Regions from separate parts of the Jeotgalibacillus malaysiensis genome, predicted to be linked through region 1. Evidence: riboswitches for the same ligand, from Rfam matches in the RefSeq annotation. Region 1 holds a riboswitch; the other holds the start of a gene.
The links. A riboswitch is a leader RNA that binds a small molecule or an ion and turns the genes downstream of it on or off. The one in region 1 is predicted to bind thiamine pyrophosphate.

Region 1 (5,727 bases):
CTGCTGTATGATTGGCCGTCTGATTTTAGAGGCGTGCGCCAATGTAGATGAGGCAGTTGCGATGTTAAAAGAGATTCCGCACCGCCATTCGTTCAGCTACACAGTCCATGACCGGAGCAGCCGGACATATGTGATTGAGACTTCCCCTCGCGGCGTTGCAGTGCGTGAGTCAAATGTATGCACGAATCATTTTGAAATCATGAAGGAAGAAAACAGAAACCATCTTGTTGATTCAATGAAACGGATGGATGCGATGAACAATCATCGCGATCAGCTGAAAACAGCGTATGATGCATTCCGTCTAATGAATGATTCTGATAAGGGTGTGTTTTCGGATCTGTACAGTCAGTGGGCGGGAACGATTCATACAGCCGGTTACCTGCCTAATGAAATGAAAACATGGTTCGCACTCGGTGGTGACCGGGAGCCTGTTGAATTTGATTTTGCGAAATGGCTGGATGGGGAAGATGTCCTGTTTGAAAAGATTACTGGAAAAGTAGATACAGATATTCCATTTGTGCACATGGACGAAGGAGCTTACTGGAGCGCAGGGAAGAAGAGAGTTGTGAAATAAAGTGAAGAGGCTGGGACAAAACAATCTATTTTGTTAAGTTAAACAATATGTGGATTAAAATCTAAGTGCAGCGGAGCGTAAGGCGGCGACTCCGGGACGATTAGTGGGAAGCTGAGACCCCGCAGACGCGTAGCGTTGAGGAGGCTCAGCAACCACCGTCCGGAAAGCGTCCGCCTGAAGCGCAGCGAAACGAGAAAAAGGATGAGACGATCTTTTTTTGTCCCACCCTCTTTCTGGTTATTGAACCGGTCTTGGCAGCGTAGAGCTGGTGAGTCAAATAATCAGAGCGATGAGCCAATTAAGTTGAGAGCAGATCCGAATATGGAGTGAGGTGAGTCAATTACCCAGACCTCATAAGTATTATGTTCAATTATCCGGAGGGCTGATCCAATTAATCACCGTTATGATACATAAAACATCAGCTTTGAGCCAATTAAAGAGCGGAGTCCTGCCAGGCTATCCACCGCACATGATCCAGCCAAGGTTCAGCCCCGGCCGGCCGCATTCAACTAAGCGACTTCTCAAGACCTGCCAGCCCCCACCTCAGCACGTCCTTATCCTCCGTGTTTTTTGCATAACGCACCAGCACCGTCATAATAAAGACAGCTTTAAAACGCGCAAGCTCCTGTGTACGCTCATCAACTTCACCATATGCATTAAAGAATAACGTACGAACCTCAGGCGTCATACAGGCATACCCGACAGACAGATCGACAGCCGGATGACCGATATGTGCATCTCCCCAGTCGATAATCCCAGACAGACGCCCATTACGTACGATCATATTTTTCGGATGAAGATCTCCGTGCAGCGGCGTGTTGCCGGACACATTTTCCCATTCCTCCAGCTGTTCAATGTAATGAATGAGTTTTTTGTATAAAAGCTCTGGTATAACCGGTGCAGATTGTGATGCAATATCATGAAAATGATGTTTACGGAGTTTAGTAGACAGGCGTTGCAGGTGATCGGGATCTGCATCTATCTCTCCAACAGGGAGCGTATGAAGTTTTTTCAGGAAATTCCCGAGTTCTTCAGCATGCTGGTGTAAAAGATCCGTGTCAGTTTCCTCGGTTAACACGCTTCCCTTCACATTTGTAAAGCCGACGTAAGGATAATCATCACCTTCAGCCTCCTGATAAAAGACTGGCTTTGGATATTCAAACCCTCCATCGAAAGAAATTCTGTCCAGACTCTTCAGCATTCTACTTTCAAACTGCATCGCTTCATAGCCGAGCTGTCTGCGTGGAAAACGGAAGACGAACTCCCCATTTACTTCATAGACCGTATGATCAAAGCCTGATCCGCAAGCTTTGACTCCAACAGGTTTTAAAGAAGGAAAATCACACTCAATTTTCTCCTTCGCTTTTTCCAATGATACCGGGTGCGTTGCTTCCCATGGATTCATATCAATCACTCATTTCTTTCGCTATGTTTACCATCATACAATGACTACTAAAAAATCAGAAGTGGGTCACAAATATTTCTAAATTAAAGTGTACGTCAATCTGCTGAAGGGAATAACAATCTTTAACATACATATGTAAGGGGAGAAGATGATGAGTGTAACAAAATCTAAAAATATTCAGCAGATGTTTCAGGATATTCGTGCATACAGTGAAAAACTGGTGGCTGGGATGGAGATTGAGGATTTTATTCTGCAGGCAGACACATTTGTCAGCCCGACAAAATGGCACCTGGCTCATACGACCTGGTTTTTTGAAAAGTTTATTTTAACTGAGTTTGTGGAGGAATATGAGCCTTTTAATGAACAGTTCTTCTATCTGTTCAACTCGTATTATGAAACGGTGGGGGCGTTTCATCCACAGTCGAAGCGCGGACTGATTTCACGTCCGACTGTGCAAGAGACGCACAGCTACCGCAGGCATGTGAACGAACAGATCAACCAATTGATCGAGACAACCGAAATGACAGATCACTTATGTGAACTGATTGAAATGGGACTCCAGCATGAACAGCAGCATCAGGAGCTGATTCTGATGGATATTAAATATAACCTTTCATTTAATCCGCTCTATCCTGCGTTGTTTGAGCAGAAGGCTTCACAGGGTGGCAAAGCTCCTGAGCTGACATTTACACCATTTGAAAAAGGAATGACTAAAATCGGTACAGATGCTGAGGAGTTTGCTTTTGATAATGAAACGCCTTGTCATGATGCATATCTGAACGGCTGTCAGGTGGCAAATCGCCCGGTGACAAACCGCGAATATCTTGCGTTTATTGAAGACGGAGGATACGAGCGGGCTGAGCTGTGGCTGTCAGATGGCTGGCAGCAGGTAAAGAAAGAAAAGTGGCACGCACCACTTTACTGGCTGAAAAAAGATGATGATTGGTCACACTTTACACTCAGCGGTCTGCAGCCGGTAGACTGGGAATCGCCTGTTACGCACGTCAGCTATTATGAAGCAGATGCTTATGCGCGCTGGGCAGGGAAGCGGCTGCCGACAGAGCAGGAATGGGAGCACGCAATGAAGGGTGAAGAAATACAGGGGAACTTTATGGACAATGACCGCTATCAGCCGGATGATTCATACAGCGGCGGTCGGTTTGAAAAAGCATTTGGTGACGTATGGGAGTGGACGCAGAGTCCCTATACGCCTTACCCGCGCAGTAAACCGCTTGATGGGGCACTTGGTGAGTATAATGCGAAGTTCATGTCGAATCAGATTGTGTTAAAAGGCGGTTCATGTGTAACGCCGCTATCTCATATCAGGCTGACTTACCGCAATTTCTTCTATCCGCATATGAGATGGCAGTTCAGCGGGATCAGACTGGCAGATGACCCGGTGGAAAATATCAAACCATTTTAACTTATGAACCGGCTCACTGCACGCCAGGCGGAAGCTTTCCGCGGCCGGGCGGTGAGCCCCTTTCATGCTTCGCATTCCAGGGTCTCACCTGTCCCTTTCCGCCGCTGGAGTCCCCGCCTTCTGCTCCGTTCGCCTCAAATTTCTATCTGTCATTATTTTTGTTTAATTTATTTCATTACTTTACATATTCTGCGATTAGTCTTTCATCCCGCCTCCCACATCTTTTGATGCAATTGACACCCTGTTATTGTGTTAGTACAGAAAATTTATATAACAGATGAATTCTGATTTATCGCTGTTAAAAAAGGGTTGAACACGATTACACAGGAATTTAAAAGTTGCTGTATCAGTTTGAAACAGATTCTGTAACACAAATTTATTTTTGCGTTATGGAAATGACTGTGATACTCTTTAACTGACAATTTCATTAATTTATTTACTGGGGGAGCCGAGTGGCTGAGACAGTCTTTTGCTGAACCCTTTGTACCTGATCTGGATGATGCCAGCGGAGGGAAGTATGCTTACATAGTTACGCGTACAAGCCACTTCCTTTAAAAGGCAGTGGTGTTTTTTTATGTAATTGCTGAAGGGAGGCAGACGATGAGAGAAACGTGGTATTTTCTTGATTCCGGATACGGCACGCCAGCATTTAATATGGCGATGGATGAGGTGCTGATGAATTGGCACAGTGAAGGAAAGATTCCACCGGTGCTGAGATTCTACGGGTGGAAGCCTGCCGGTATTTCAGTCGGCTTTTTTCAAAAGGTCGGTGGCAGTATAGACCTTGAAAACGCAGAAAAATACGGTGTTGAGCTTGTGCGCAGGCAGACCGGTGGCAGAGCTGTTCTTCATGATGATGAGCTGACTTACAGTGTGCTTGTATCTGAAGAGCATCCGGCCATGCCGAAATCGATAAAAGAGGCTTATCTTGTGCTGTCTAAGGGCATTCTTGAGGGCTACCGTGCGCTCGGGATTCCGGCTGATTTTTCAATTCCTGAAGAAAAACAGAAGCAGGCAGGATCAGCCGTCTGCTTTGAAGAGCCATCATGGTATGAGCTGATGGTAGATGGGAAGAAGGCAGCAGGCAGTGCACAGACGCGTAAAAAAGGTGTCATTCTACAGCACGGCTCCATCCCGATTTCAATGGATATAGAGAAGCTGTTTGACTTGTTTATTTATCCAAGTGAAAAAGTAAAAGAACGTGCACGGCGTGCATTTACCAGCCGGGCTGTTGCGATTAATGATGTACTTGAGAAACCTGTCACATTTAAAGAAGTGAATGATGCATTTAGAGAAGGGTTCATAAAAGGGCTTGATATTGACCTGGAACCTTTTACACCGCCAGAAGAGATGTTAAGAGAAGCAGCAGAGCTTGAGGAGAAGTATAAGAGTGAAGAATGGATTTATAAGCGGGAAGGGAGACAGAAAGTATGACGAATGCAAAAGAACATGTACGTAAACCCGAATGGTTAAAGGTAAAGCTGAATACGAATGATTCATATAAAAAGCTGAAGAAAATGATGCGTGAAAAGAAGCTGAACACAGTGTGTGAAGAGGCAAAGTGCCCGAATATTCACGAGTGCTGGAGTGAGCGTAAAACTGCAACATTTATGATCCTTGGTGATACGTGTACACGCGCATGCCGCTTTTGTGCAGTTAAAACCGGACTGCCGAATGAGCTTGACTGGGGTGAGCCGGAACGTGTGGCTGAGTCTACTGAAATGATGGGCTTAAAGCATGTCGTTGTCACAGCAGTTGCCCGTGATGATTTGAATGACGGTGGCGCTGCTGTATTTGCAGAAACAGTGCGTGCAATACACCGCCGTCTGCCTAGCTGTACAGTTGAAGTGTTACCTTCTGATATGAAAGGTGATTATGAAAGCCTTCATACACTGATGGATGCTGAGCCGGATATTTTCAACCACAATATTGAAACGGTCCGCCGTCTGACGAAAAGAGTACGTGCGCGCGCTATGTATGACCGTTCACTTGAACTGCTTGCACGTGTAAAAGAAATTGCACCGAATATCCCGACAAAATCAAGCATCATGGTAGGCCTTGGTGAGACGAAGGAAGAGCTGATTGAAGCGATGGATGACTTGCGTGCACACAATGTAGATATCCTGACACTTGGTCAGTATCTGCAGCCGACGAAAAAGCATCTGGATGTTGTACGTTACTACCACCCGGATGAATTTGCTGAGCTGAAGGAAATTGCCCTTTCAAAAGGCTTCAAGCATTGTGAAGCCGGCCCGATGGTGCGTTCTTCATACCATGCAGATGAGCAGGTAAGTGAAACATCTGCACAGCGCCGGATTAAGTATT
Region 2 (5,727 bases), 130 kb from region 1:
ACCTAGTTGAGATTATTTTAAGTAATAATGGCTATGACGTGGTCGACCTTGGCATTAAAGTAACACCGCCTGAATTAATCGAAGCCATTGAGCGCGAAAAGCCGGATATCGTCGGTTTGTCAGGACTACTCGTTAAGTCAGCACAGCAAATGGTGATCACAGCAGGCGATATGCGTGAAAAAGGTCTTGAGGTTCCAATCCTTGTCGGAGGCGCAGCGCTGTCCCGTAAGTTTGTTGATACAAAAATCTCCAATCATTACGATGGACTTGTGCTGTATGCAAAAGATGCAATGAATGGACTGAGCCTGGCCAACCAGCTGCAGGATGAGCTCGAGCGTGCAAAACTGAGTGAGGAAATCTTTGCGAAGCAGGAAAAGCTTCAGTCCCAGGAACCAAGACCGGCTAGGGAAGCAGCAGTCAGTGTCCTTGAAAAGCCGCCTGTGGCAGAAGCTCAAGTATTTGTACCGAACGATACGAAACGTCACGTGATCAACTCTTATTCAGTCGCTCACGTTGAAGCGTATATTAATATGCAGATGCTCCTTGGTCACCACTTAGGTGTAAAAGGAAAAATCTCAAGATTGCTTGAAGAAAAAGATGAAAAGACGCTGATGGTAAAAGAAACAGTGGATCGCCTGATTGAAGATGTGAAGCGGGAAGGACTCATCACCCCGGCTGCTGTCTATCAATTCTTCCCGGCTCAAAGTGAAGGGAATGACGTCATTATCTATCACCCTGAAACCGGTCAGGAGATTGAACGTTTTACATTTCCGCGTCAGCCGAGAGCACCATACCTTTGTCTTGCAGATTATCTCCGTTCAAAAGAGAGCGGCGTAATGGATTATGTAGGATTCTTTACTGTCACAGCCGGCAGAGGGATCCGTGAAAAAGCGCAGCAATATAAAGAAGAAGGCAGGTTCCTGGAAAGCCATGCACTTCAGGCGCTCGCACTTGAAACAGCAGAAGGATTCGCAGAATTGCTGCACCAGCAAATGAGAGATCGCTGGGGCTTCCCGGACCCTGTTGACTTCACGATGCAGGAACGCTTCAGTGCCAAATACCACGGTCAGCGTTTTTCATTCGGTTATCCGGCATGTCCTGAGCTTGAGGATCAGGAAAAGCTCTTCAAGCTGATCAGCCCTGAAGAAATCGGCGTTCAGCTGACAGACGGCTTTATGATGGAGCCTGAAGCGAGTGTGTCAGCGATTGTGTTTGCGCATCCTGATGCGAGATATTTTAATGTGATGTAATTGTGCGTTGTGTGTGGGATGGTGGTTCGACGCTCGTTCGCTGGTGTTCGGCGTTTGAGTAGGCATGTTCGAGAGTAAATGCGCGGTGTTCGCTGTTAACGTAGTGATGTTCGACGTTTAACAGGTACACTTCGACACTTCAGGACTATTGACTCACCACCGAAACATGTTTTAGCCAACCAAAAAAGCCGGGGATTTGCTCCCCGGCTTTTCGCATGTCCATCTATTAAAGTTCCTCCGGCCTCGCACTCGGTACCTTTACAAACGATCTGCGCTTTTTTAGCAGCGCATGAATCGTTAATAATTCAAAATAAATATAACTTTTATCAGGCAGCTCTTCTTCGTCCGTCTCACCCTTGAGCTCATGCCGCAGCAGCGCAAGTGCATCTGCATCCATCGGCTCCTGTTCACCGGTTCTGATAATCCGGTTGTTCAGCTGTGAAATGAGTGTGCGGACTGCCTGTTTTTCTTCAACAGACCATTCAGGTGCATCATCTGAAGGCAGTGAAATCAGATTTGCTAAATGAAAAGACAGCTGTCTCAGCAGGTAAATCTTTTTTTGCAGCGTCTGGATTTCGTTCATTTCCTCCCGTTTATAAGAATGATAGTGCCATTCCTGAAGCTGAAATCTGCAGAACATATCTGCCCGGTCTAGCTGAGTACGCAGCTGGTTGGATGCGGATTCAAGATTCATAGGTGAGTTTTTCTGATCCAGCAGCTCATTCATTCTTTCAGCAAGCAGCTGGGTGAGTTTAGCCTGTGAATCAGAAATGAGTGAAATGATCTGATCCTTATATTTTGGCGGCATCAGTAAAAAGTTAACGAGTGTGGAAGTTAAAATGCCGATTCCTGTTGTGCCAAGTCTTTTAACAAATTCAAGCAGAAAGTGATCTTCTGTCCCTGGAATCATCGCAACCGCAGTCAGTGTCGCAACCAGCATTCCTGCATCAAGCTTCAGTTTATAACAGATCCAGATCGTCAGCACTGCCGAAATTGTATATGTAATCGCCGTATCCCCGAGCAGGAAGGTGGCGAGCATCGCAATGGAGGCCCCGATCGCAGATGCAGGGAAACGGATTATTCCCTTTTTGATTGAATCGGCAGCTGTCGGCTCAATCGTTACAATCGCTGTAATGACAGCAAAAACAACTGGCAGATTAAACAGCTGACAGATCAGCGCAGTTAAAAACACTGCAACACCTGTCTTTAAAATTCTGCCGCCGATAAATCTTCTTTTTAACCATTGCATATGATCCAGGAACCTCCTTTTTTAGTAAATTAGACGTGTTATAGTATAGCATACAAAAAGTTGGGGAGATGACATGATTCAGAATATAAGTTACAATGTTCATAGATGCAATTTCCACAAGGGGAGCCATATAGGCTGAGAGTGAACGGATTTGTTCAGACCCTTCGAACCTGTAAGTTAATGCTTACGCAGGAATGTGGATGGAAACGGACTTTTCAAGGGTCTCTGGGTTTCTATCCCCGGGACCCTTTTTGTATGGAGTGGCCCGTTGAATTCCCCTCTGTGCGAGCTGCATCGATTTCGCAAAAGGAGGAAGACATATGGAGCGTAAAAAGTTATTATTTTTAGTGGAGGTTGCGATTTTTTCAGCAATCGGTATTATCCTTGACCAGTTTTCATTCAGTCTCTGGCCACAGGGTGGTTCAATCAGTTTTGTGATGGTACCAATTATCCTGATGGCATTTCGCTGGGGCTTAAAAGGTGGTCTGTTAACAGGATTTCTTGTAGGTCTGCTGCAGACAATGTTCGGTGCCTATATTATTGATCCGGTTCAGGGGATTCTTGATTATCCGCTGGCATTCACTGTGATTGGATTTGCGGGTCTCTTTGCAGGTGTAGTGAAGCGTTCACTTGAAGAAGGCTCAATGAAAAAAGCTGCCGTCTACATCACAGCTGGTGTATTCATCGGTGCACTTCTGAGATTTATCTGTCATTTTCTTGCCGGCGTGATCTTCTTTGGATCGGGCAGTGAAGGCGTACCGGCATGGCTGTTCTCACTTGGCTACAACGGTTCATACATGGGCCCTGCGTTCATCCTGACATCCATTGTCCTTGCGACACTGCTGATCTCAGTACCAAGAGTCGCAACGAACCGTCAGATGACAAGTGCCTGATAGGCTTAAATAACTGGTTCATTTACGCTTCAGGCGGACGCTTTCCGGACGGAGGTTGCCAAGCCTCCTCGCCTTCGGCTCAGGGGTCTCGGCTTCCCTCTACTCGTCCCGGAGTCGTCGCCTTACGCTGCAATGAACCTAAATTTAATACAAAAAAGAAGATGACTTTTGACAAAAACGTCATCTTCTTTTTTATTTTCAGTCTAGATATATTCATCACTTACTACAAACGTGATATGTACTTTACTATCTTAAAGGAAGACATATATAGTTTAATCGGAGCGTAAGGGGGCGACTCCAACGCGAGAAGCAGGACAGGTGAGACCCCGCAGGCGCGAAGCGTTGAGGAGGCTCACCGCCGGCCGCGTGGAAAGCGTCCCCCTGAAGCGCAGATTAAACGGTTATTCAAGAACTAGCATCTTTCATGCAATCCACACCATACATATGATATAGTGAACCATTATAAAGCAAGGGGAGAATCGGAATGATCGTAAAAACGAACGAAGAATTAGAAGCGCTGAAAAAAATCGGCGCAATCGTTGCTGAGATCCGCGATGACATGCGTGCAGCAACTAAGCCCGGTGTAACGACCGCTGAGCTTGATGAAATCGGTAAGCAGAAATTTGAACAGTACGGTGCCATTTCAGGCCCTAAAGGTGAATATGATTTCCCTGGCTATACATGTATCAGTGTAAATGACGAAGTTGCGCACGGCATCCCTGGTGACCGTGTCATTAAAGAAGGGGACCTTGTGAATATTGATGTTTCAGGCTCTCTGGATGGTTACTTTGCTGATACAGGCATTTCATTTGTTGTAGGTGAGAATGCAGCGCTTGAAAAACTGTGTGCAACAGCAGAAGAAGCTTTTACACTGGCGCTGAAAAAGGCAAAAGCCGGTTCTAAAAAGAGCCAGCTTGGGAAAACTGTTTCACGTGTTGCCAGACAAAACGGCTATCGGGTCATTACGAATCTGACAGGACACGGTGTCGGAAAGTCTCTTCATGAAGCACCGGACCATATCCTGAACTATCATGATCCGTGGGATAACGAATTATTAACAGAAGGTACGGTCCTTGCATTTGAACCGTTTATTTCATCAGGGGCTGACTTTGTTGAAGAGCAGAATGACGGCTGGACGTATAAGACACCGGATGGCAGCCTAGTGGCACAGATCGAGCATACGATTGTAATCACAAAAGGCGAGCCTATTATTCTAACTGAATCTAAAAAAGCATAGGAAAAAGGACTTGTGACGATCACAAGTCCTTTTTCTTATAATTGAATTTCCTTCGCTTTTTTACGCTGCTGCATAAAAATCGCAGCTGCAAGCAGGAAGAATGACAGGGCTGTCGGGACAGAAATCCATGATGAGATTAATAGCATCACAAGGACCCCCGTTCCTCCAGGCGTGGGATTCTGTGTGGCGATCTGATCAATCTGCAGCAGGTAATAAGCTGAAATAATGAAGGTGAAGATCAGAAAGACCACGTTTGTGATCCAGAGCCATTTAACATTTTTTCTTAAACCGAAAACGATTGAAATTGTCATTAGTATTGGTCCCACGAGAAGTGTGATCAAAAACATTGCGAATAATAATTGCCCGTCCAACATAAAACCTCTCTTCAAAAAATCTTCTTTCACTATTCTAACCTATTTGAGAGGGAAATGCCCCGGTCATTATTTAAAAGTTAGTGTCCTGCTGCTGTAGCTGGATTTTTTCTTTTTGCGGAAAACGAACAGGCCGATAAAAATCACTGCACTGAGCACATAAGCTGTGAATACGACTGCAGATTCTTCACCTTCATTCTGTACACCGATCCCGATAAATGCCCATATAAAAACGAGCGGGTAAATCCAGTCGCTTTCTTTGTAGCGGATCCCAAGCGCCAGTGCTGTTGAGATCAATAGCAGGGCAATAGTCCATATTGGTGATGAGATGCCGAGCCCATCCCAGCCGGCTTCATTCAAGGTGTAAGCCGTGTTGGCAACGGTTGCTACACTGACCCAGCCCATGTAAACAGAGAAGGGGAGGATGTCAAAGAAACTGTACTTTGTTTGCTTGATTTTTGCGTAAATAATAATGATTGAGATGAGTAAGCCAACAATCACCGCGACTGATACAGGAAAGAATTCATAGTGCCACAGCAGAATCCATGAAATATTTAAAAGGCAGCTGATCTGAAACATAAAGGAAGTGGATTTATAGACTTCTCTTTTTCTCTGAGACTTAAAAGCACCTTTTAATACCCACAAGCCAAGCAGTATGTAGATCAGTCCCCATATAGAAAACACATAACCGGCCGGTGTGAATAATACATTCAGCCGATTTGAAATT

Region 2: another riboswitch for thiamine pyrophosphate. It lies ahead of thiT (energy-coupled thiamine transporter ThiT); the one in region 1 lies ahead of LG330_RS05715 (biotin/lipoate A/B protein ligase family protein).

Annotation. Positions count from the first base shown of each region.
Region 1 is NZ_CP085252.1:1,008,541-1,014,267, forward strand. Features, by position in the region: gene LG330_RS05700 (C45 family autoproteolytic acyltransferase/hydolase) at 1-574, shown strand, start outside; gene LG330_RS05705 (phosphotransferase family protein) at 1,080-1,979, opposite strand; gene egtB (ergothioneine biosynthesis protein EgtB) at 2,131-3,402, shown strand; TPP riboswitch at 3,834-3,933, shown strand; gene LG330_RS05715 (biotin/lipoate A/B protein ligase family protein) at 4,003-4,836, shown strand; gene lipA (lipoyl synthase) at 4,833-5,727, shown strand, end outside.
Region 2 is NZ_CP085252.1:1,142,482-1,148,208, forward strand. Features, by position in the region: gene metH (methionine synthase) at 1-1,250, shown strand, start outside; gene LG330_RS06310 (aromatic acid exporter family protein) at 1,477-2,499, opposite strand; TPP riboswitch at 2,609-2,711, shown strand; gene thiT (energy-coupled thiamine transporter ThiT) at 2,820-3,392, shown strand; gene map (type I methionyl aminopeptidase) at 3,877-4,629, shown strand; gene LG330_RS06325 (hypothetical protein) at 4,665-5,000, opposite strand; gene LG330_RS06330 (tryptophan-rich sensory protein) at 5,070-5,727, opposite strand, start outside.